Regions from separate parts of the Candidatus Paralachnospira sp. LCP21S3_A2 genome, predicted to be linked through region 1. Evidence: a T-box and tRNA genes for the amino acid it is inferred to sense, from the RefSeq annotation. Region 1 holds a T-box; the other regions hold tRNA genes.
The links. The T-box of region 1 lies ahead of leuS (leucine--tRNA ligase). A T-box ahead of a tRNA ligase gene usually reads a tRNA of that ligase, here a tRNA-Leu.
Positions count from the first base shown of each region.

Region 2: it has a tRNA-Leu gene. The T-box ahead of leuS (leucine--tRNA ligase) is inferred to sense a tRNA for this amino acid. The anticodon was not compared.
Region 3: it has a tRNA-Leu gene. The T-box ahead of leuS (leucine--tRNA ligase) is inferred to sense a tRNA for this amino acid. The anticodon was not compared.

Region 1 is NZ_JBQKGG010000002.1:77,489-84,058, reverse strand. It holds gene bsh (choloylglycine hydrolase) at 1-30, opposite strand, end outside; tRNA gene ACTQ3K_RS02335 (tRNA-Thr) at 259-331, opposite strand; gene srtB (class B sortase) at 545-1,375, shown strand; gene ACTQ3K_RS02325 (LCP family protein) at 1,379-2,422, shown strand; gene ACTQ3K_RS02320 (hypothetical protein) at 2,435-2,674, shown strand; gene ACTQ3K_RS02315 (galactokinase) at 2,883-4,166, shown strand; T-box leader at 4,224-4,451, shown strand; gene leuS (leucine--tRNA ligase) at 4,541-6,570, shown strand, end outside.
Region 2 is NZ_JBQKGG010000004.1:43,201-49,770, forward strand. It holds gene ACTQ3K_RS04895 (rhomboid family intramembrane serine protease) at 1-329, shown strand, start outside; gene ACTQ3K_RS04900 (PadR family transcriptional regulator) at 616-930, shown strand; gene ACTQ3K_RS04905 (DUF1700 domain-containing protein) at 932-1,771, shown strand; gene ACTQ3K_RS04910 (hypothetical protein) at 1,768-2,535, shown strand; gene ACTQ3K_RS04915 (PspC domain-containing protein) at 2,563-2,751, shown strand; gene ACTQ3K_RS04920 (small, acid-soluble spore protein, alpha/beta type) at 2,893-3,087, shown strand; gene ACTQ3K_RS04925 (CBS domain-containing protein) at 3,181-3,597, shown strand; tRNA gene ACTQ3K_RS04930 (tRNA-Leu) at 3,669-3,749, shown strand; gene ACTQ3K_RS04935 (nucleotidyltransferase domain-containing protein) at 3,908-5,188, shown strand; gene brnQ (branched-chain amino acid transport system II carrier protein) at 5,252-6,570, shown strand, end outside.
Region 3 is NZ_JBQKGG010000008.1:67,855-74,424, forward strand. It holds gene ACTQ3K_RS07700 (sodium ion-translocating decarboxylase subunit beta) at 1-500, opposite strand, end outside; gene ACTQ3K_RS07705 (LrgB family protein) at 972-1,667, opposite strand; gene ACTQ3K_RS07710 (CidA/LrgA family protein) at 1,660-2,037, opposite strand; tRNA gene ACTQ3K_RS07715 (tRNA-Leu) at 2,372-2,456, opposite strand; tRNA gene ACTQ3K_RS07720 (tRNA-Leu) at 2,675-2,759, shown strand; gene ACTQ3K_RS07725 (pyridoxal phosphate-dependent aminotransferase) at 3,005-4,189, opposite strand; gene ACTQ3K_RS07730 (aminotransferase class I/II-fold pyridoxal phosphate-dependent enzyme) at 4,295-5,560, opposite strand; gene proC (pyrroline-5-carboxylate reductase) at 5,674-6,471, opposite strand; gene scpB (SMC-Scp complex subunit ScpB) at 6,482-6,570, opposite strand, start outside.

The sequences.
Region 1 (6,570 bases):
TTCTGTCTGATAGGTGGCTGCAGTACACATAGAGATTCTCCTTTTTCGATAGACTGGCGCGGCAGACAGCCATGCGCTGTTAAAACAGTATGTTATCACGGAGAACGGGAAAATGCAAGGGAGGATCTGCGAAAAATGCGGGGAATTATAATCCGGAAATAGTTGTCACGGGAACGGTTTTTGCCTCACAGGATGCACTTGCCTGTGAAATAAAAATTAAAAACCCTCAGAAACTATCCAGTTCTGAGGGTTTTACCGAGCTGGCGAGCGGACTCGAACCGCCGACCTCTTCATTACCAATGAAGTGCGCTACCGCCTGTGCCACGCCAGCATTCTTATTTTGTTCCGCTTCTCAGCGGCAACACGATAACTATACTATAAATGAACGGAGATGTCAACCGTTTTTTAAAAGAAATTTATTCGAATTTTTAAAACAATTAAAACTCTTTTGACGATTTAAAAATGGGATGACGGCGGCCTCTTGACCTGTAAAGCCGGGAGGAATATAATGAACTGGAATATATACAGAGAGAAAGGAACTGTCATGAAGCAGAAAAAAAAGAATCTCTGGCGGGCTGTGTTTGCGATTTCGCTGGCTGTGCTTGTCTGTGTTCTTGGTTATATTGTCTGGTATCTGTATCGGGATTATGAAGCAGAAAAGAAGTATGAAGCGCTTCAGTCCATGGCCCGGGAAACCGCGGAAGCGGAAACAACGACGGAGGCGGAAACTGATCCGGAGGGAAAGGACGGAGAAGCGGCGGAGCTTCCGGATGGAATCTTTCAGGATCTGGAAAATCCCATTGATTTTAAAAAGCTTTCAGAGGTAAATCCGGAGATTTATGCCTGGATACGGATTCCCGATACGAACATTGATTATCCCATTGTTCAGAGGGAAGGGGACGATACGTATTATCTGACCCATGATATTTACGGAGAAGAGCGGGTGGCAGCCAGCATTTATACGGAGGACTGCAATCAGAAGGATTTTTCGGATCCCAATACGGTGATTTACGGTCATAACATGAAAAATAAATCCATGTTTCAGAACCTGCATCTGTTTGAAGATCCGGATTTCTTTGCGTCAAACCGATATGTCTACATCTATACGCCGGAACGGAGCCTGGTGTATGAAATTTTTGCTTCTTATACGTATGATGACCGTCATATCATGCATTCCTTTGATTTTACAGATCGGGAGGTGTACGCACAGTATCTGAGTGATATTTTTCATGTCCGATCCATGGATAAGAATATCCGGGAGGGCGTGGAGGTGACGGCAGACGATAAGATCATTACGCTGGAAACCTGTGTGGGAACCGGAGAAAAATACCGGTATGTGGTGCAGGCCGTGCTGCTTGGAGAAAAGGAGTCCTAAGGAATGGAAGAAACAAAAAAGAAAAAGAAGCTGTGGTTTCGCATTCTGATCGGTATTCTGATCACACTGGCGGCTTTTCTGGCTGTGCTGGCAGGTGTGTTTTTTTATCTCCGTGCCAAAGGGGAAAAGAAGCTGTCACAGACCGTTTCGGGGGAGACAGTCGGCGCTGTGGAAGAGGCTTCCGTGGAAAATGACGGGAAAACTGTGGTTTACAAAGGAGAAAGATACTGTTATAATGAAGATGTTGTTTCGATCCTGTGTCTCGGGATCGACAGGGAGCTTTCCCAGACCGGAACTGACCAGATCGGCGAGAATGGACAGGCGGATGCAGTGTTCCTGGCAGTGCTCAATAAGAAAACAGGCGCGCTTTCGTTTCTGAATATATCGCGGGAGACCATGGTTGATATCAATCGCTATAATGTGGAGGGAAGATTCCTTGGAACGCAGCGTATGCAGCTGTGTCTTTCCTATGCTTACGGAGATGGGAGAGAAAAAAGCTGTGAGAATACAGCAGAAGCCGTTTCTAGGCTTTTATACGGAATGCCGGTTCACGCGTATGCAGCCATTGATTATTCCGGAATTCCGGTGCTGAACGATGCGGTTGGCGGAATAACCGTGGAGGTTCTGGAGGATCTGACCGAAAAGGATCAGGAGCTTGAGCAGGGCGCTGTGGTGACGCTCCATGGAGAACAGGCGGAGACGTATGTACGATACCGTGATACCACGGTTCTGGATTCTAATAATTTCAGAATGGCAAGACAGAAGCAGTATCTGACCACCTTTTTAAAGCAGGTGCTGTCGGGAGCGGGGATTGGAGACATCCTTTCTCTGTATCAGAAAGCAGAAGATTATATGGTGACCGATATCGATCTGTCCCAGATGGCTTATCTGGCGTCACTGGTGCTGCAAAATGGAATCCATGATGGAACGATGGTTTCCATTCCGGGAACTGTTGTGAAGGGAGAGCAGTACGCGGAGTTTGTGCCGGATGAAGAAGCACTTTATGAACGGGTGCTGGAGCTTTTTTATACAAAGATAACAGAATAGGAGGAAATGACAATGAAGAAAAAAATGCTTGTACTGATCTGTACATTACTTCTGGCCTTTGGTATGACCATGACCGTAGCGGCTGAGGGAAGCCCGCAGGGAAAGAAGGATACCACGCAGACGGAAGATAAATCAGATAAGGCACCTGCAACCGGAGAAGGCCATGCGCTGATCTATGCGGCAGCCGCAGCGGTTCTTCTGACCGGAACAGCTGTCCTTTCTGCAGAGCGTCTGAAAAAGGCTGAAGCGTAAGAAAAACAGATCGGATGCTGGCTGCGTACCGGATGGGTGCGGCGGCCAGCGGATCTGGAAAATCGGAAACAGGAAAAGAAACCGGAAGCAGATCCCCAGTTGATGGAAATATTGTTTCCGGTTTTTATGATTTCAAAGTTCCTTTGTAAAAAACAGCTGCCGGTTTTTTTATAAAACACCGGATGACAGGGAATATCAGGGAGAAAAGATGGAGCAGACGAAAACAATATTGGAAAAACTCAATGCAGGGTTATATGATGAGCGACTGGAAAAGCTGTATGTGGATCCGGCACGGATTCCGGGCCAGAGAAAGCGTTATAGGAGAGCGGTTCTCCGATTTGAGGAACTGTTCGGGCCGGGATTGGCGGAAGTATACAGTGTGCCGGGGCGCAGTGAGGTGGGCGGAAACCATACGGATCACCAGCATGGGATCGTTCTGGCGGCTTCGGTGAATCTGGATGCGATTGCAGTGGTACGACGGATCGAAGAGCCGGTCATCCGAATCTTATCGGAGGGCTATGATCTGGTGACGGTGGAGCTTTCGGATCTGGAAAAACGGGCGGAAGAAGAAGGAAGCACGGCGGCGCTGATCCGCGGCATGGCAGGACGGTTTTCCAATCACGGGTACGGAGCAGTCGGCGGCTTCTGTGCCTATGTGACCAGCGATGTGCTCATCGGTGCCGGGCTTTCCTCTTCGGCGGCCTTTGAGGTTTTGGTGGGAACGATCATTTCCGGTCTGTTTTATGAGGGCAGGATCGATCCGGTGGAGATAGCCAGGGCAGCTCAGTATGCGGAAAATGTATATTTCGGAAAGCCCAGCGGCCTTATGGATCAGATGGCGTGTTCTGTGGGCGGCCTGATCCGGATTGATTTCCAGAACCCGGAGGAGCCTGTGGTCACGCAGATCCCGGTAGCGTTTGCTTCGTATCAGTACAGTCTTTGTATCGTGGATACGAAAGGATCCCATGCGGATCTGACACCGGATTACAGCGCAATTCCGGCGGAGATGAAGGCTGCTGCAGCCTGCTTCGGGAAGCAGGTGCTTCGGGAGGTGGACGAGGCGCAGTTTATGAAGGAAATTCCGAGAGTACGGAAAGCCTGCGGTGACCGGGCTGTGCTCCGGGCAATTCATTTCTTTTCGGAGAACCGGCGGGCAGATGCGGAGGCCAGGGCACTGGCGGATGGAAAATTTTCGGAATTTTTAAGGCTGGTAAAGGAATCCGGGGCATCGTCATTTCAGTATCTTCAGAATGTGTATACCTGTAAGCAGGTAAAAGAGCAGAGGATTTCTGTGGCACTGGCGGTCAGTGAGCAGGTGCTGGGTGAGGCGGGAGTCTGCCGTGTCCATGGGGGTGGATTTGCCGGAACGATTCAGGCATTTGTGAAACAGGAAGCAGTCGAATCGTATCGGACTGCACTGGACGGTATATTTGGTGAAGGGGCCTGCCAAGTGCTCCAGGTGCGTCCCGTCGGAGGCATAAAGGTTCTGTAGGAAATCGGACTGCAGTCTTGACAAATAAAACGTTGTGAGATAAGATAAATCCATATGAGAAAAACAAGGAAGAGAAGTAGTAGGGCGGAAATGCCGGAAACAGAGAACTGCCGGGCGGTGCGAGGCAGGGCCGGAGCCGACTGAACTGATCTCGGAGTTCCCGTACAGAACGAAAAGCAGGGCTTTTTCAGTAGGCGCGGGCGGGCATTCCCGTTACAGAATCCATGAGTGCACGGCTTTGCCGTGAAATAGAGTGGTACCGCGAATAAGCCTTTCGTCTCTATAAGAGAGAAGAAAGGCTGTTTTTGTTCCATGGAACATGTTTCGTGAAACAGAACGCTTCGCATATTTTTCAAGAAAGGACGTAAGAAACCATGGCAATCCCTTATAATCATAAGGAAGTTGAAAAGAAATGGACAAAGAACTGGGAAGAGCATCCCATCAATGTCAATGACGGAAAGAAACCGAAATATTACTGTCTGGATATGTTCCCCTATCCGTCCGGAAACGGACTTCATGTCGGACACTGGAGAGGCTACGTGATCTCTGATGTATGGAGCCGTTATAAGATGTTAAAGGGCTACTATATCATTCATCCCATGGGCTGGGATGCATTCGGACTTCCGGCTGAGAATTATGCCATCAAGATGGGTGAGCATCCGGCAAAGTCCACTGCAGACAACATCAACCATATCCGCGAACAGATCAAGCAGATCGCAGCAGTTTATGACTGGGATATGGAAGTCAATACCACCGATCCCGGCTTCTATAAGTGGACGCAGTGGATCTTTGTAAAAATGTTCAAGGCAGGGCTTGCTTACGAGAAGGAGATGCCTATTAACTGGTGTCCGTCCTGTAAGACCGGTCTGGCAAACGAAGAGGTCGTAAACGGCTGCTGCGAGCGTTGTGGTTCACCGGTAACAAAGAAGAATTTAAAGCAGTGGATGTTAAAGATCACCTCCTATGCGGATCGTCTGCTGGAGGATCTTGACAAGCTTGACTGGCCGGAAAAGGTAAAGAAGATGCAGACCGACTGGATCGGCAGATCCTACGGTGCTGAGATCGATTTCAAGGTAGACGGACGTGATGAGAGCATTAAGGTATACACAACCCGTCCCGATACCCTTTACGGTGCAACCTTCATGGTTCTGGCTCCGGAGCATGAGATGGCTTCCAGGCTGGCAACGCCGGAACAGAAGAAGGCTGTTGATGAGTATATTTTCCAGGCTTCCATGAAGTCCAATGTGGATCGTCTCCAGGATAAGGAAAAGACCGGCGTGTTCACCGGAAGCTATGCCATTGATCCCATCAACGGAGCAAAGGTTCCGATCTGGCTGTCTGATTATGTACTGGCAGATTATGGTACCGGCGCCATCATGTGCGTACCGGCTCATGATGACAGAGACTTTGAGTTTGCAAAGAAATTCGATATTCCGATCGTTCAGGTTATTGCACCGGACGGAAAGGAAAATCCGAACCTGACTGAAGCATATACCGGTCCCGGCATCATGATTAACTCCGGCGAGTTCAACGGTATGAAGTCTGAGGATGCCAAGGCAAAGGTTCCTGATATTATGGAAGAGCGCGGCCTCGGAAAGAAGAAGACCCAGTACAAGCTTCGTGACTGGGTATTTTCCAGACAGCGTTACTGGGGTGAACCGATCCCGATCGTACACTGTGAGAAGTGCGGCTGTGTTCCGGTTCCTGAAGAAGAACTTCCGCTGCTGCTTCCCGATGTGGAATCCTATCAGCCTACCGGTACCGGCGAGTCACCGCTGGCAGCCATTGACAGCTGGGTAAATACTACCTGCCCCTGCTGCGGAGGCCCTGCAAAGAGAGAAACCAACACCATGCCCCAGTGGGCAGGCTCTTCCTGGTACTTCCTTCGTTATGTGGACAACAAAAACGACAAGGAGCTGGTATCCAAGGAGAAGGCTGACAAGTATCTTCCCGTTGATATGTATATCGGCGGCGTAGAGCATGCCGTGCTTCATCTGCTCTATTCCCGGTTCTATACCAAGTTCCTTCATGACATCGGTGTGGTAGATTTCGATGAGCCGTTTGTCAAGCTGTTCAATCAGGGTATGATCACCGGAAAGAACGGCATCAAGATGAGTAAATCCAAGGGCAACGTTGTATCCCCCGATGATCTGGTAAGAGATTACGGCTGCGATTCCCTGAGAATGTATGAGCTTTTCGTAGGACCGCCGGAACTGGATTCCGAGTGGGACGAGAGAGGCATCGATGGAGTCAACCGTTTCCTGAACCGGTTCTGGAACGTGGTTCTGGACAGCAAGGAAGCAAATGTGGCGCCTACCAAGGAGATGGAGAAGCTTCGTCATAAGATGGTCTATGACATCACCAGCCGTCTGGAAAGCTTCAGCCTGAATACCGTGGTGAGCGG
Region 2 (6,570 bases), on a different contig from region 1:
GGGCCACCAGAGTGGCAATCCTGTTATCCATTGCCAACTTCCTGCTCTTCTTCCTGGGAAGCCGTGATATGAAGCGGGTAAGCCCTAAAGAGGTGAAGCGGAAGGCAGTGTATCGTCAGCAGGTCAATCAGGCACGGGCCTCCGAAAAGCATCCCCGTCACCGCTGTGCCGTCTGTGGCCGGACGGAGTTTGACGATCCGAATCTGGAATTCCGGTTCTGCTCCAAGTGCGAGGGCAACTATGAATACTGCCAGGATCATCTCTATACCCATAAGCATGTGACCTCCAATAAGGACGGAAACCAGTCCGGAACGATCCATCAGGCATAAATGTACAGACGAATGTAAATAAGCGCCGGCGCGCTGCGGGAAACCGCGGTGCGCCGGTTTTTATCTGCATATCTGCGGATGGAATGTCCCGAACCCGGCATGGATTATGCTTTGGAATTTCGCGGATCCACTGCCCAGGCCAGACAGAGGCAGCTTATATATGTGCCGGTTGGCTGGCCTGGGTGGGACGCGAAATTCGATTCAAATACCTGTTGACAAACTATATTATACGACATATAATATAAAACAGCAAATAACAATACTTGTTTACACGGGAGCTGATGACATGGTATTCAACACAGGAGCGGCGCTTCTGGACGCGATCGTCTTGTCGGTGGTTTCCAGAGATGCCGAGGGAACCTACGGGTACAAGATCACCCAGGAGGTGCGGGAGGCCATTGAGATTTCGGAATCGACCCTCTACCCGGTTTTGCGGCGTCTCCAGAAAGACGATTGTCTGGAGGTTTATGACCGGGAGTTCGGCGGCAGAAACCGGCGCTATTATAAGGTAACGCCCAAGGGCAGTGCCCAGCTTGCCCTTTACCGCGGCGAGTGGAAAAGCTATTCGGGAAAGATTTCCGCGATTCTTGAGGAGGATTAAGATGGACAGGAAAACTTATATGAAAGAACTGGCATATCTTCTTCAGGATATGTCCGAGGAGGAGCGGGAGGAAGCGCTTCAGTATTATGAGGATTACTTCGAGGACGCCGGACCGGAAAAGGAAGCCGAGGTGATCGCGGAGCTGGGAAGCTTGGAGCGGCTGGCGGCCATGATCCGGGCCGGAGTGAACGGCGGCTTTGAGGAGCAGGAAACCGAATACACCGAGCATGGCGTGGAGCATGACCGTTATAAAATGCCGGGCGGCGAGCTGGTCCCGCCGGAGATGGTGCAAAGAAAGCAGATCGGTACAGAGGGAAACGGCGGCCGGGAAAGCGGATTCGGAGAAACTCCGGAGCATGGCCGGAATGTTGAAACAGAGGAATATGCGGGAACCGGCGGTTCGGAGACATTCGGACAGGACAATACAGAAGCAGGACGGAAGAGGCGAAGGCATCGAAATCCGATCGTGGTATTTCTGATGCTCTGCGGCCTGATCATTGCTGTGCCTGTGGGCTTCGGCCTGTTCTGTCTGGCAGGAGGGATTTCCCTCGGGATCCTCTGCACGGCGGGAGGAATCCTGCTGGCGGTGATCATCAGCGCAGCGGCGTTTCTGTTCAGCGGAGTCGTATTGGTAGGCGTAGGGATCGGAAAGCTGTTTACCGTTCCGGCGGCCGGCATGATGATCGGCGGAGGCGGATTTGTACTTCTGGCGGTGGGCCTTCTGGCACTTCTTCTGTCGGTATGGTTCTGCGGAAAGGCCATTCCGGCGCTGATTCACATGATCGGAAATCTGTTTGGCTTTTTCGGAAGACGGCTCAGGAGAGGAGGGCAGGCGGCATGAAACGATTTGCAAAAGTCTGTCTGTGGACATCTCTGGCCCTCGGCCTGCTGGGGCTGCTGCTCATGTCCGTAAGCTTTGCCATGGGATTTCGGATTCGGTTCTGGGAACCGAAGACAACACCGGAGCAGATCGAAACGCGGAATGAGACGGTGCAGGGCGCGATCCGGAATCTTTCCTTTGAGGTGGAGGCCGGGAGCCTTTCGGTGGAGGAAGGAGATACGTTTTCTGTTGTGGGATACAGCAAAGGAAGCCGGATCGACAGCCATGTGGAGGACGGAACCTGGCATATTACCTCCGGACAGGAGGAAGAAAAGGGCGGCTCGCTGGTTGGCGGTTTTTATGTGGACGGACAGGGCATTTATTTAAAGAAGGCACTGGGTGAGGTCCATGTAACGATCCCACGGGATGCCGTTTTTGAACAGGTGGAGATCCGGGTAAAAGCCGGAGCCTTTCAGAGCGGGACGCTGGCCTGTGACGAACTGGAGGCTGAGGTAGAAAGCGGAAGTGCGACTTTTGAGCTTCTGGATATTGGAACGAAGGCGAAGATCCATGCGGCCACGGGAACCGTAGACGGAACGCTGGCCGGTTCGGAGGAAGACTATTCGGTGGAGATGGACTGCAGCCTGGGAAGTATTTCTGCCGGAAGCAGTGAGCTGGGAGGAATTGTCCTGGGCGAGGAACATTATGACATTGGAGAAAAGGATCTGGAGCTTTCCTGTGATCTTGGAGCAATTACCCTTTCCTTTGAAGAGGAAATGCGATAAAATAGAAACATAAAGGAGACGAAAACTATGGAACCGAAACGATTATACCGTTCAACAAGAGACAAACTGTTTTTAGGTGTATGCGGAGGAATCGGCGAGTATTTTAATATCGATGCGACCATTATCCGTGTGATCTGGGCGATCTTCGGCTGCACCGGCGCCGGGATCCTGGCCTACTTTATTGCGGCAGTGCTGATGCCGTCCGACCCGTCATAATACAGGTCTGACAGAACGCACCGCTGAAGCAAAGAAACGAATCAGGCGGAGGCGGAAAGCCTCCGGAACTGTGAATGGAATTTCAGAAACAGGCAATGCTCTTAGTAACCCGGAAAGGGAGAAAGGAGCATTGTCTGTTATATGGGAAAGAAAAAAGAGGGGCCGCTGGATCTTTCGGATTTAACACCGGAGGAGAAGCTGAAGCTGGAGATTGCCGCGGAGATCGGCGTTTATGACAAAGTGATAAGGGGCGGCTGGCGATGCCTTTCGGCAAAGGAATCAGGGCGGATCGGCGGCATGATGACGAAAAAGAAACGGGAACTGAAAAAATCTTAAGGCTTTCTAAAATCTCCCGGATTTGCTGGAAAGACGGCGGGAAATATGATACCATGATAACGATAAAGCTGCCGGAGGCAGAAGGGAGATACTATGAATATACTGTTTTTTTTAACGCCCAAAAGTGAAGTAGAATATGTGTTTGATGATTTTACCATCAGACAGACCATAGAGAAGATGGAATATCACCGGTTTTCTGAAGTTCCGGTCATTGACCGGGAGGGACATTATACGGGAACGATCACGGAAGGTGATCTTCTATGGTATGTGAAAGAACAATGGGATCTGAATATGAGTGAGGCGGAGAATGTGAGAATTTCCGGGATCGGCAGAAAGCGGAAGACGGCGGCAGTGTCTGCTGATGCGCGCATGGAAGATCTGATGGAAAAGGCTATGAATCAGAATTTTGTTCCTGTGGTGGACGATAAAAATATCTTTATCGGAATTGTGAAGCGCAAGGATATCATCGGCTATTTTTACAGACAGATGAGCGGAAAGCCGGAAGCGTAATCCATTGACTTTTAGAGACGGAAATGATAAGATGTTACTGCGTCGGCATGTTACCGGCGCAGTAATTTTTCGCGGATATGGCGGAATTGGCAGACGCGCCAGATTTAGGTTCTGGTGTCCATGACGTGCAGGTTCAAGTCCTGTTATCCGCAGGAACAGAGGCTCTGAGGAGAAACCCGGTGGGGAGAGATATCCTTGGGGCTTTTCTTTTTCATCATCAGGAGGGACAGAAACCGTGTGCCTGCTGCAGCAGTCTGTGTGGTTAAAGGAGTGCGCGGAAAACGACAGGAAACAGCCTGAAGGAGAGGCCATGAAGGAAAAAGGAAGAGAGAACAGGGCAGAAGAAAAAACGAATGGAATCGCAGAGAAAGCGGGAATGCAGGAACAGATGCGACAGACGGGGAAAGAGCTTCTGCTGCTGCTTCGCTGTGCATTAAACGGAGAGGCTGCCGGGATTTCCTGGGACGGCGAGGAATGGAAACGGATCTGGCAGCTGGCAAAGCGGAGCAATGTGGAGGCAGCGCTCTGGCCGGCGGTGAAGCCCCATGAGGAAGCATTGCCGGAGACGCTTCGAGGTCTGTGGAAGCAGGCAGGAACCATGGGAATGTACCGGGAACTGCAGTTTGATGTGGAACGGGAGCAGATCCTGGAGGCACTGGAGGCCCATGGGATTTCCTATCTGCCGTTAAAAGGGATTCTGCTAAAGGATGATTACCCGAAACCGGGAATGCGCTACATGTGCAACAATGATATTCTGTATGGCTATGTGGAGCCGGATCCGGCGGGCGGTTACTGCCTCAGAGGAAAGACGGAAGCAGATAAGGAGCAGGGGCTTCTGGAAGCGCAGAAGATTCTCTGCACGATTATGAAGCAGCATGGTTACGAAGTGGAAGGTCTGACGGGAAATCATGATGCCTTTCAGAAACAGCCCATATTTAATTTTGAGATGCACCGTACGCTGTTTGACCGGACAAGTCCGTTTCTGTCTTATTATAAGAATCCCTGGAAGCGGGCAGTCAGAAGGGAAGAAAATCCTCATCGGTATGAGTATTCCGTGGAAGATCAGTATCTGTTTATAACCGCCCATGCCTGGAAGCATTATGACGGAGGCGGATGCGGAATCCGGACACTGGCGGATGAAGCAGTGTATCTCCAGAGGCAGGGCGGTTTCATGGACTGGAATTATGTGGAAGCGGAGGCGGAAAAGCTGGGACTTGGCGAATTTGAAAAGGCGCTTCGGCGCTGCGCAAAGCATCTGCTTCTGGAGACGGGAGAAGCGGAGGCGGAGGACTGGGAGATGGCTTATTATATGCTGGGCTGCGGAACATACGGAACCATGGATAACCGGATCATGAGAACGATCAGCCGGCTGCAGATGGAAACCGGCGGAGATCAGAAGCAGGCGAAAAAGCGCTATGCCAGAAACCGGATCTTTCTTTCGGAGGAACAGTTACAGGAATATCATCCGTTTTTTTATCATCATAAATCGTTACGATGGATACTTCCCATTTACCGCACCGTGCGGGGTATGTTCCGCCATCCGGGACAGCTTCTGCGGGAATGGAGGATCTGGCGGCAGTATCGGGATTAAGAACCACGTGGATTTATAAAACGATCCGGATGTTGAAAAATGAAGAAGAAAGGGTGTGGAACTATGAAACGGACTCTGAACCGCAAAGAGCTCCTTCTGGTGGCCAGTATGCTGTTCGGCCTGTTTTTCGGTGCCGGAAATCTGATCTTTCCGGTTTATATGGGGCAGCAGGCGGGAAGAAACCTGCTCCCGGCGACACTGGGATTTCTGGTGACCGGAGTGGGGCTTCCGCTTCTTGGTGTGGCGGCACTGGGGATCAGCCGGAAGGACGGCGTACTGGAAATGAGCAGCCAGGTGGGAAAGGGCTGGGGGATCGTATTTACCGGCCTGCTGTATATGACGATCGGGCCGTTTTTTGCCATTCCCAGGTGTGCGACGGTCTCCTTTACGGTGGGACTGGAATCGCTTCTGCCGGAGGGCAGCCACGGGATCTGGCTGGCGGTGTTTTCCCTTCTGTTTTTCCTGGCGGTACTGTTCTTTTCCCTGCGGCCGGGAAAGATCCTGACCTGGGTGGGAAAAATTTTAAATCCGCTGTTTCTGGGCTTTCTGGGGATTTTAATGCTTCGGGCGGTCATAAGTCCCATGGGAGCCATTGGAGAGGCAGTGCCGCTCGGCAATTATCAGAACGCTGTATTTTTTCAGGGATTTTTAGAGGGATATAATACCATGGATGCGCTGGCCGGTCTGGCGTTCGGGATCATTGTGGTAAATGCGATCCGCGGCCTCGGTGTGGAGGATGCAGACGCAGTAGCAAAGAATACGGTGAAGGCAGGTGTATTCAGCTCGCTGCTCATGGCGGGAATCTATGTGCTGGTGGCCGTGGCAGGGGCCCAGAGCCGCGGAAGCCTGCCGGGCTGCGGAAACGGCGGCGAAGCCCTGCTTGGGATCGCCAGTCGGTATTTCGGTAAGGCAGGGGGGCTGATCCTGGTGGCAACGGTTGCGCTGGCCTGCTTAAAAACAGCAGTCGGTCTTCTCACAAGCTGCGGGGAGACCTTTCAGAAAATGTTTCCCGGCGGTCCGTCCTATCGGGCCTGGGTGGTGTCGTTCGGGATACTTTCGTTCCTGATTGCAAACCTGGGACTGGAAAAGATCATTTCCTTTTCGCTTCCGGTCCTTATGTTCTTATATCCGCTGGCGGTGACGCTGATCCTGCTGACCTTGTTCGGAAGAGCATTCAAAAACGATCGCAGGGTTTATCAGGCCGTGACTGTCTGTACCGGGCTTGCGGCGGCTTTTGATTTTATCCGGACACTGCCGGGAGCGGCAGTCTCCGTCCTCCATGCAGAGGGACTGATCGCATTCGGAGAACGGTTCCTGCCGTTTTCGTCCATCGGTTTTGGCTGGCTTTTACCGGCAGCAGTGGGACTGGGTATCGGGCTGGC
Region 3 (6,570 bases), on a different contig from region 1:
ACCGCTATGGGACCAATGTAGTTAGAATGAACAATCTGAGAAACCAGAATCGAGGTCGGTCCATCTGCTGCTCCGATGATCCCGATGGAAACCGCATCCTTTAACGGGAAACCCAGTAGACACGCCAGGGACAAGGCCACAAAGATTCCGAACTGCGCCGCTGCTCCGAAAAAAAACATGACTGGCTGTTCCAGCAGTGGTCCGAAGTCGATCATGGCGCCAATACCGATAAACAACAGGATCGGCATAACCTCCGACGCTTCAATGCCCACCTGAAAGAGCCACTGGATCACTCCGTTTGTTTCTCCGACCCCTGTTACCATCTGATTCAGCACGCCGCTCATGGGCAGGTTCACCAGGATCGCACCAAATCCCATTGGCAGTAAAAGTGCCGGTTCATACCCTTTCCGGATCGCCAGCCAGATCAATAACAGTCCTACCAGATACATGACCGCCTGCTGCCAGGTAATCGATAATACGCCCTGCCATAAAAACTCCATAAAATTCTCCTTTCCAAATCGTTACACACAGCTTCGCCTTGCACGCTGTCACTCGCGGGCTGGCCTTTCCGGCCGCCTGCTTTCTCCGCCCTGCACGCTCCAGCGCTTCGCGCTGTCGCTCGCGGGCTGGCGCCCTATCATCCGAAACATCGTTTGCCCGGTTCATGCAAGCATGCTCGGGCACAGATGTTTCGGATGGCATGGCTTGTAGCTTTCGCGAAAAAGAAAGCGAGACTTTATTGCAGCCTGAATAAGCTGCAATAAAGTCTCGCCATTTCAATTCCCGGCGGGTCTTACGACCGTACTGACGCCATGGAATCCATTTTCATGCCGGCTACTCCCCTTATTGTTACGTTATGTATATAATACTCGTTCTTTTTGATTTTCTCAACCCTTTTTTTGTTTTGACAGAAAAATACTCGTTTCCAATCCGGTTATTCACTGCCGCCTTTATCTGCTTCAGACCGCTCTCTAGGAAATCAGTCCGGAAAAAATCGATGCAAGCAACACCGTTACGATTCCGGCGACAACCACAGCCAGACTGGACATGGCTCCCTCCAGCTCACCGATTTCCATGGCACGGCTGGTTCCCAGTGCATGAGCACTGTTTCCAATGGCAAGCCCTACGGCAATGGGATGTTTGATCCGAAAGATCCGGAGCAGGCTCTTGGCCGCTACAGCGCCAAACAGTCCGGTCACCACCACAGCGGCCACCGTCAGCGTCGTGATCCCACCCAGCTCTTCGGAAACGCCCATGGCAATCGCAGTTGTCACTGATTTCGGCTGAAGGGAATGATATACCTCCGCATTCAGGTGAAACAGTTTACATAATCCCCAAATGGAAAGCGCTGCTGCCAGACAGCCACTGAAAATACTGATCAGAATCGCCGCCAGGTTCTTTTTCAGAACCATGATCTGGCGATACATGGGAATGGCCAGGCAAACCGTACAGGGTGTCAGAAAATAGGTGATGTGTGATGCCCCGGCATCAAACACCTCATAGTCGATCCGAAACAGCAAAAGCACCGCAATACAGATCAGCGTACTGACCAGCAATGGATTAAAAATTGTATACGGAAACCGCTTCTGTAAATATACGCCGATCAGATAAGATCCGATGGCCAGAAAAAAGCCAAAATACACGTTGTTCTGAAGAAAGCTATTCATGATCATTCTCCTTATTCTTTTTTCGTCCAAGGACTGCCTGTGCCACCCAGCCGGTCACTGCCATGACCACTATGGTACTGACCACACAAACCACCAGGATCGGCACCAGCGCGTCCGCCAGTCCGCCAACCACGGTGATCATACTGACACAGGGACCGATAAACAGCACCGGCATGATCTTCACCAGAAAATCCGCCGTCTCCTCTACCTGCTCCAGACGGATCAGACCGGTTAAAAGGCAGATCAGCATCAGGACCAGACCGTAGACGCTTCCCGGTACCGGAAACGGAAGCAGACGGTTCAAGAGCTCACCGACAAACGATACGGACATGATAAGCATAAGCTGTTTTAAGTATTTGATCGCATTCATAGGGGACTCCTTTCCAAGAGTTATCTAAATGTTACGGGCCATTTCGACAGAGCTTCGCGTGCGGACTGGCGGCTTTTCCGGCCATCTGCTTTCTCCGCCATGCACGCTCCAGCGCTTCGCGCTGTCGCTCGCGGGCTGGCGCCCTTTCCGGCCGGTCTGCTTTCTTCGCCATGCACGCTCCAGCGCTTCGCGCTGTCGCTCGCGGGCTGGCGCCCTATCATCAGGAACGTTGTTTGCCCGGTTCATGCAAGCATGCCGGGCAAACAACGTTCCTGATGGCATGGCTTGTAGCTTTCGCGAAAAAAAGCTCTTCGTTTCCGAAGAGCCTTAGCAGTGCAGTTGGCGGGACTTGAACCCGCACGAGCGCAATGCTCACTAGATCCTTAGTCTAGCGCGTATGCCAATTCCGCCACAACTGCGAACCGTCAATTGCTTGACGCAGGTATAATAATATCATTGAACGTGATAATTGTCAATAGTTTCTGACGATTTTTTTACAGGAAAAATTTTTTAACTTTTTTTCAAAATTGTGTTGACATTTGTGACGATTCGGAGTATACTACTGATTGTTCGGTGGTCAACAAAAAACACAGAACAAGCAAAAAGAAACGAGTTGTTTCTTAACAAAAAAGAATATGCAGTTGTGGCGGAATTGGCATACGCGCATGATTCAGGTTCATGTGAGCATTACGCTCGTGAGGGTTCAAGTCCCTCCAACTGCACGAAGCGAACATTCAGTTGGATGTTCGCTTTTTTCATTTCCTACTATCTGATTATCCCAATAACTGTAAAAGCCAGGAATCCTCCTTCCACCTCTTCTGCCGGGTAATGAGGAACATTCCTGACTTTCACTTTTTTGCTGTGTTTGATTTCCAGGTACCGATACTTCCAATATCCGTCAGAGGTAACTTTGCCTGAAAGCGACTGGCGGATCTGGATGACGGTGCCCGGAAGTCTTTCTCTTCTTTTATTTATACAGCTCTGCCAGCTTTTTAAACGCTCCCAGAGACCGTTCGATCATCTCTGTCTGAACACAGTAGGAGATCCGCACATGACCGGGGCAGCCGAAGTCATCGCCGGGCACCAGCAGAAGATCAAACTGCTTTGCTTTTTCACAGAAGGCATTCGCATCGGCCTCCAGCGCGCGGGGAAACAGATAAAATGCTCCCTGAGGCTTAACACAGAAATATCCCATTTCAGTCAGTGCGTCGTAGAGCAGATCCCGGTTTTTCCGATAAACAGAAATATCAGACGTCATGCCGGTGCAGGCTGCCGCCACACGCTGGAACATGGCAGGGGCACACACATAGCCCAGGACACGGCCGGCGCCGCAGACTGCCGCATATGCCTTCTTTGACTCCTCCATCTCATCGGGCACAACTATATAACCGATGCGCTCACCGGGAAGGGACAGGGATTTGCTGTAGGAATAGCAGACAAAGGTGTTGTCATAATACTTTGTCAGATACGGAACCTTCACACCATCATAAGCGATCTCCCGGTATGGCTCATCGGCGATCAGATAGATCGGATGACCATACTGGTCAGACTTTTCTTTTAAAATCTTTGTAAGCCGGAGGATCGTTTCTTCTGAATAAACCACGCCGGAGGGATTATTGGGGGAGTTGACAATAATACCCTTCGTATGGGGATTTAACATCTTCTCAAACTCCTCAAAATTGATCTGAAAACGCTCGATGTCCGCAGGAACCACAAAAAGCTTCGCTCCGGTTCCTTCTACAAAAACCTTGTACTCCGGGAAGAACGGCGCAAACGTGATAAACTCATCTCCTGCTTCCGCAATGGCCTTAAAGCAAATGCAAAGAGAAGCAGCTGCGCCGACCGTCATATACAGGTTATCGCCCTGAAATGAGGTCCCATGAGCCTGATTAATGGCCTCTGCAATCCGTTCCCGTACACCGGCATCCCCCTGGGCACTGGTATAACCATGAAGCATCGCCGCATCTTCTGTCTGTGCCAGACGGACAATCTCATCTGTCACTGCCTGAGGTGCAGGAACATTGGGATTTCCAATACTGAAATCAAAAATATTCTCCCTGCCTACAACAGCGGCCCGTTTCTTTCCATATTCAAAAATTTCCCGGATCGTGGAGCGGCGGCTTCCCAGCTCCACCATTTTCTCTGCAAACATCGTTCTCCTCCTGATTTTATGATCTGATTGATTTTCCGGTTCTCAAAATCAGGAACCTCCGTATGTGAGCCATACGTCAGGTTCCTGATCTTTTATTCCGCTATATTATTCTGCTAAAAGCTTCTCCACGCCGGCCAGCTTCACGCACAGGCAGAACAGATGGATAGCCTGATCCAGCTCCTCCAGAGTCGGATACGTCGGCGCAATTCGGATATTGGTATCCTGAGGATCGTTCTTATAAGGCCATGTTGCACCTGCGCCGGTCATCTTGACACCTGCATCCTTGGCAAGGGCTACCGTTCTCTTTGCGCAGCCGGGAAGCGTATCCAGTGCCACAAAATAACCGCCCTTAGGGCTTAACCAGGTGGCAAGACCGGTTTCTCCAAGCTCTGCGCTCAGAGTCTTTAATACCATATCAAACTTGGGACGGATTGCTTCACCAAGCTTCTTCATGTGGGCACGGACGCCTTCTGCATTCTTAAAGTATTTCACATGGCGAAGCTGATTCAGCTTGTCAAACCCAATGGTCTGAACACCCATGTGTTTCTTGATCTCTTCCACATTAGCCGGGCTGGAAGCCATGATGGCAATGCCTGCGCCGGGGAAGGTGATCTTTGAGGTAGAGAAGAAATACATCGGACGATCCTCATGACCGGCATCCCTGCAGGCCTTGAAAATATCCTTTAACGCTACCTCTTCGTATACATGATGAACACCGTAGGCATTATCCCAGAAGATCCGGAAATCCTTTGCCGCCGTCTTCATCGCTGCCAGACGATCCACCGTTTCATCGGAATAGCATACACCGGTAGGATTTGCATGAAGCGGTACACACCAGATTCCCTTGATGGTATCGTCCTCAGCCACCAGCTTTTCTACTACATCCATGTCAGGACCTTCCGAAGTCATGGGAACCGGAATCAGTTCAAAGCCCATAGCTTCCGTCACGCCAAAGTGACGGTCATATCCGGGGCTGGGGCAGAGCCATTTTACCTTAACATCCTTCCAGGGCTTCTCACCATGGGTTCCGAACAGCACCAGACGGACGATCTCATCGTACATCAGGTTCAGGCTGGAGCTTCCACCGACAATGATCTGGTCTGCCGGAATTCCGAGGAGTTCCGAAAACAGCTTCTTTGCTTCGGGAATTCCGTCAAGCACCCCGTAATTTCTCGCATCAAGACCAGACTCCGTATGGTAATCATCCAGCGCCTCAAACAGATCATTACTAAGATCAAGCTGGGCTGCTGCCGGCTTTCCTCTGGACATATCCAGGGAAAGACCCTGCGCCTTATAGTCCTCATAGGCTTTTACCAGTTCCTCGTGAAGGCTTTCCAGCTCTGTTCTCGTCATCTCCGTCACTTTTTTCATGTCTTTCTCCTTCCTGGCAGTTGTTTTCCCATTTCCTTTTTATATTTATATTCCTGAAACAATTCAGCGCCCGGGGCACATTTTCTCTTGACGCTGAATCATTATCTGCTGATTTACATTCCCTTCGCCTTTTCCGCACACGCGATCATAGCCTCTATAAGACTGCTCCGAAGCCCCTTTTTCTCCAGAACACGAACTGCCTGGATCGTGGTTCCTCCGGGAGAGCATACCATATCCTTCAGGGCTCCCGGATGAAGTCCGGTCTCCTGAACCATCTTTGCTGCCCCCAGCATGGCCTGCGCCGCAAATTCATACGCCTGCTTTCTCGGCATGCCAAGCGCTACCGCGCCATCTCCCATGGCTTCGATCACCATGAACAGATATGCCACTGCGCTTCCGCTGACCGCGATCACTGCCTCGCTCATGGTTTCCGGAAGGATCACTGCCCTTCCGAAGCTCTCCAGGATCTCCATGACCTCAGAAAGCTCCTCCTCTGTCACCTCCGGGCTGGGCGAGACCGAGGTAACGCCCTCTCCCACCAGTGCCGGCGTATTGGGATTACAACGAACAAATTTCAGTTTTCTTCCAAACTGCTCTGCCAGCCAGCCGAGAGACTTTCCCGGTGCAATGGTCAAAATGATCTGATCGTCTGTCACCACATCCCTGATTTCCCCGATCACCAGCTCATAAAACTGGGGCTTCACCGACAGAACAATGATCTTCGATTCCTTTGCCACTTCCCGGTTATCCCGCGTCACACAGATTCCCCATTGCTCCTTTGCCCGGTCCAGGGCGCCCTGACTGCGGTTGGACGCATAAATTTCCTCCGGTGCCACCAGCTTTTTCCCGACGATCCCGCCAATCATAGCGCCCGCCATGTTTCCACAGCCAATAAAACCAATTCGTTTCATGTCGCTCCTCCTACAGATCCAGCTTTAACTGAACCTCTTCCTCTGCCTCCTGCTTGAACTCTTCGACCTGCTCCGGCCGCATGGACGGAAGCTCCTCCA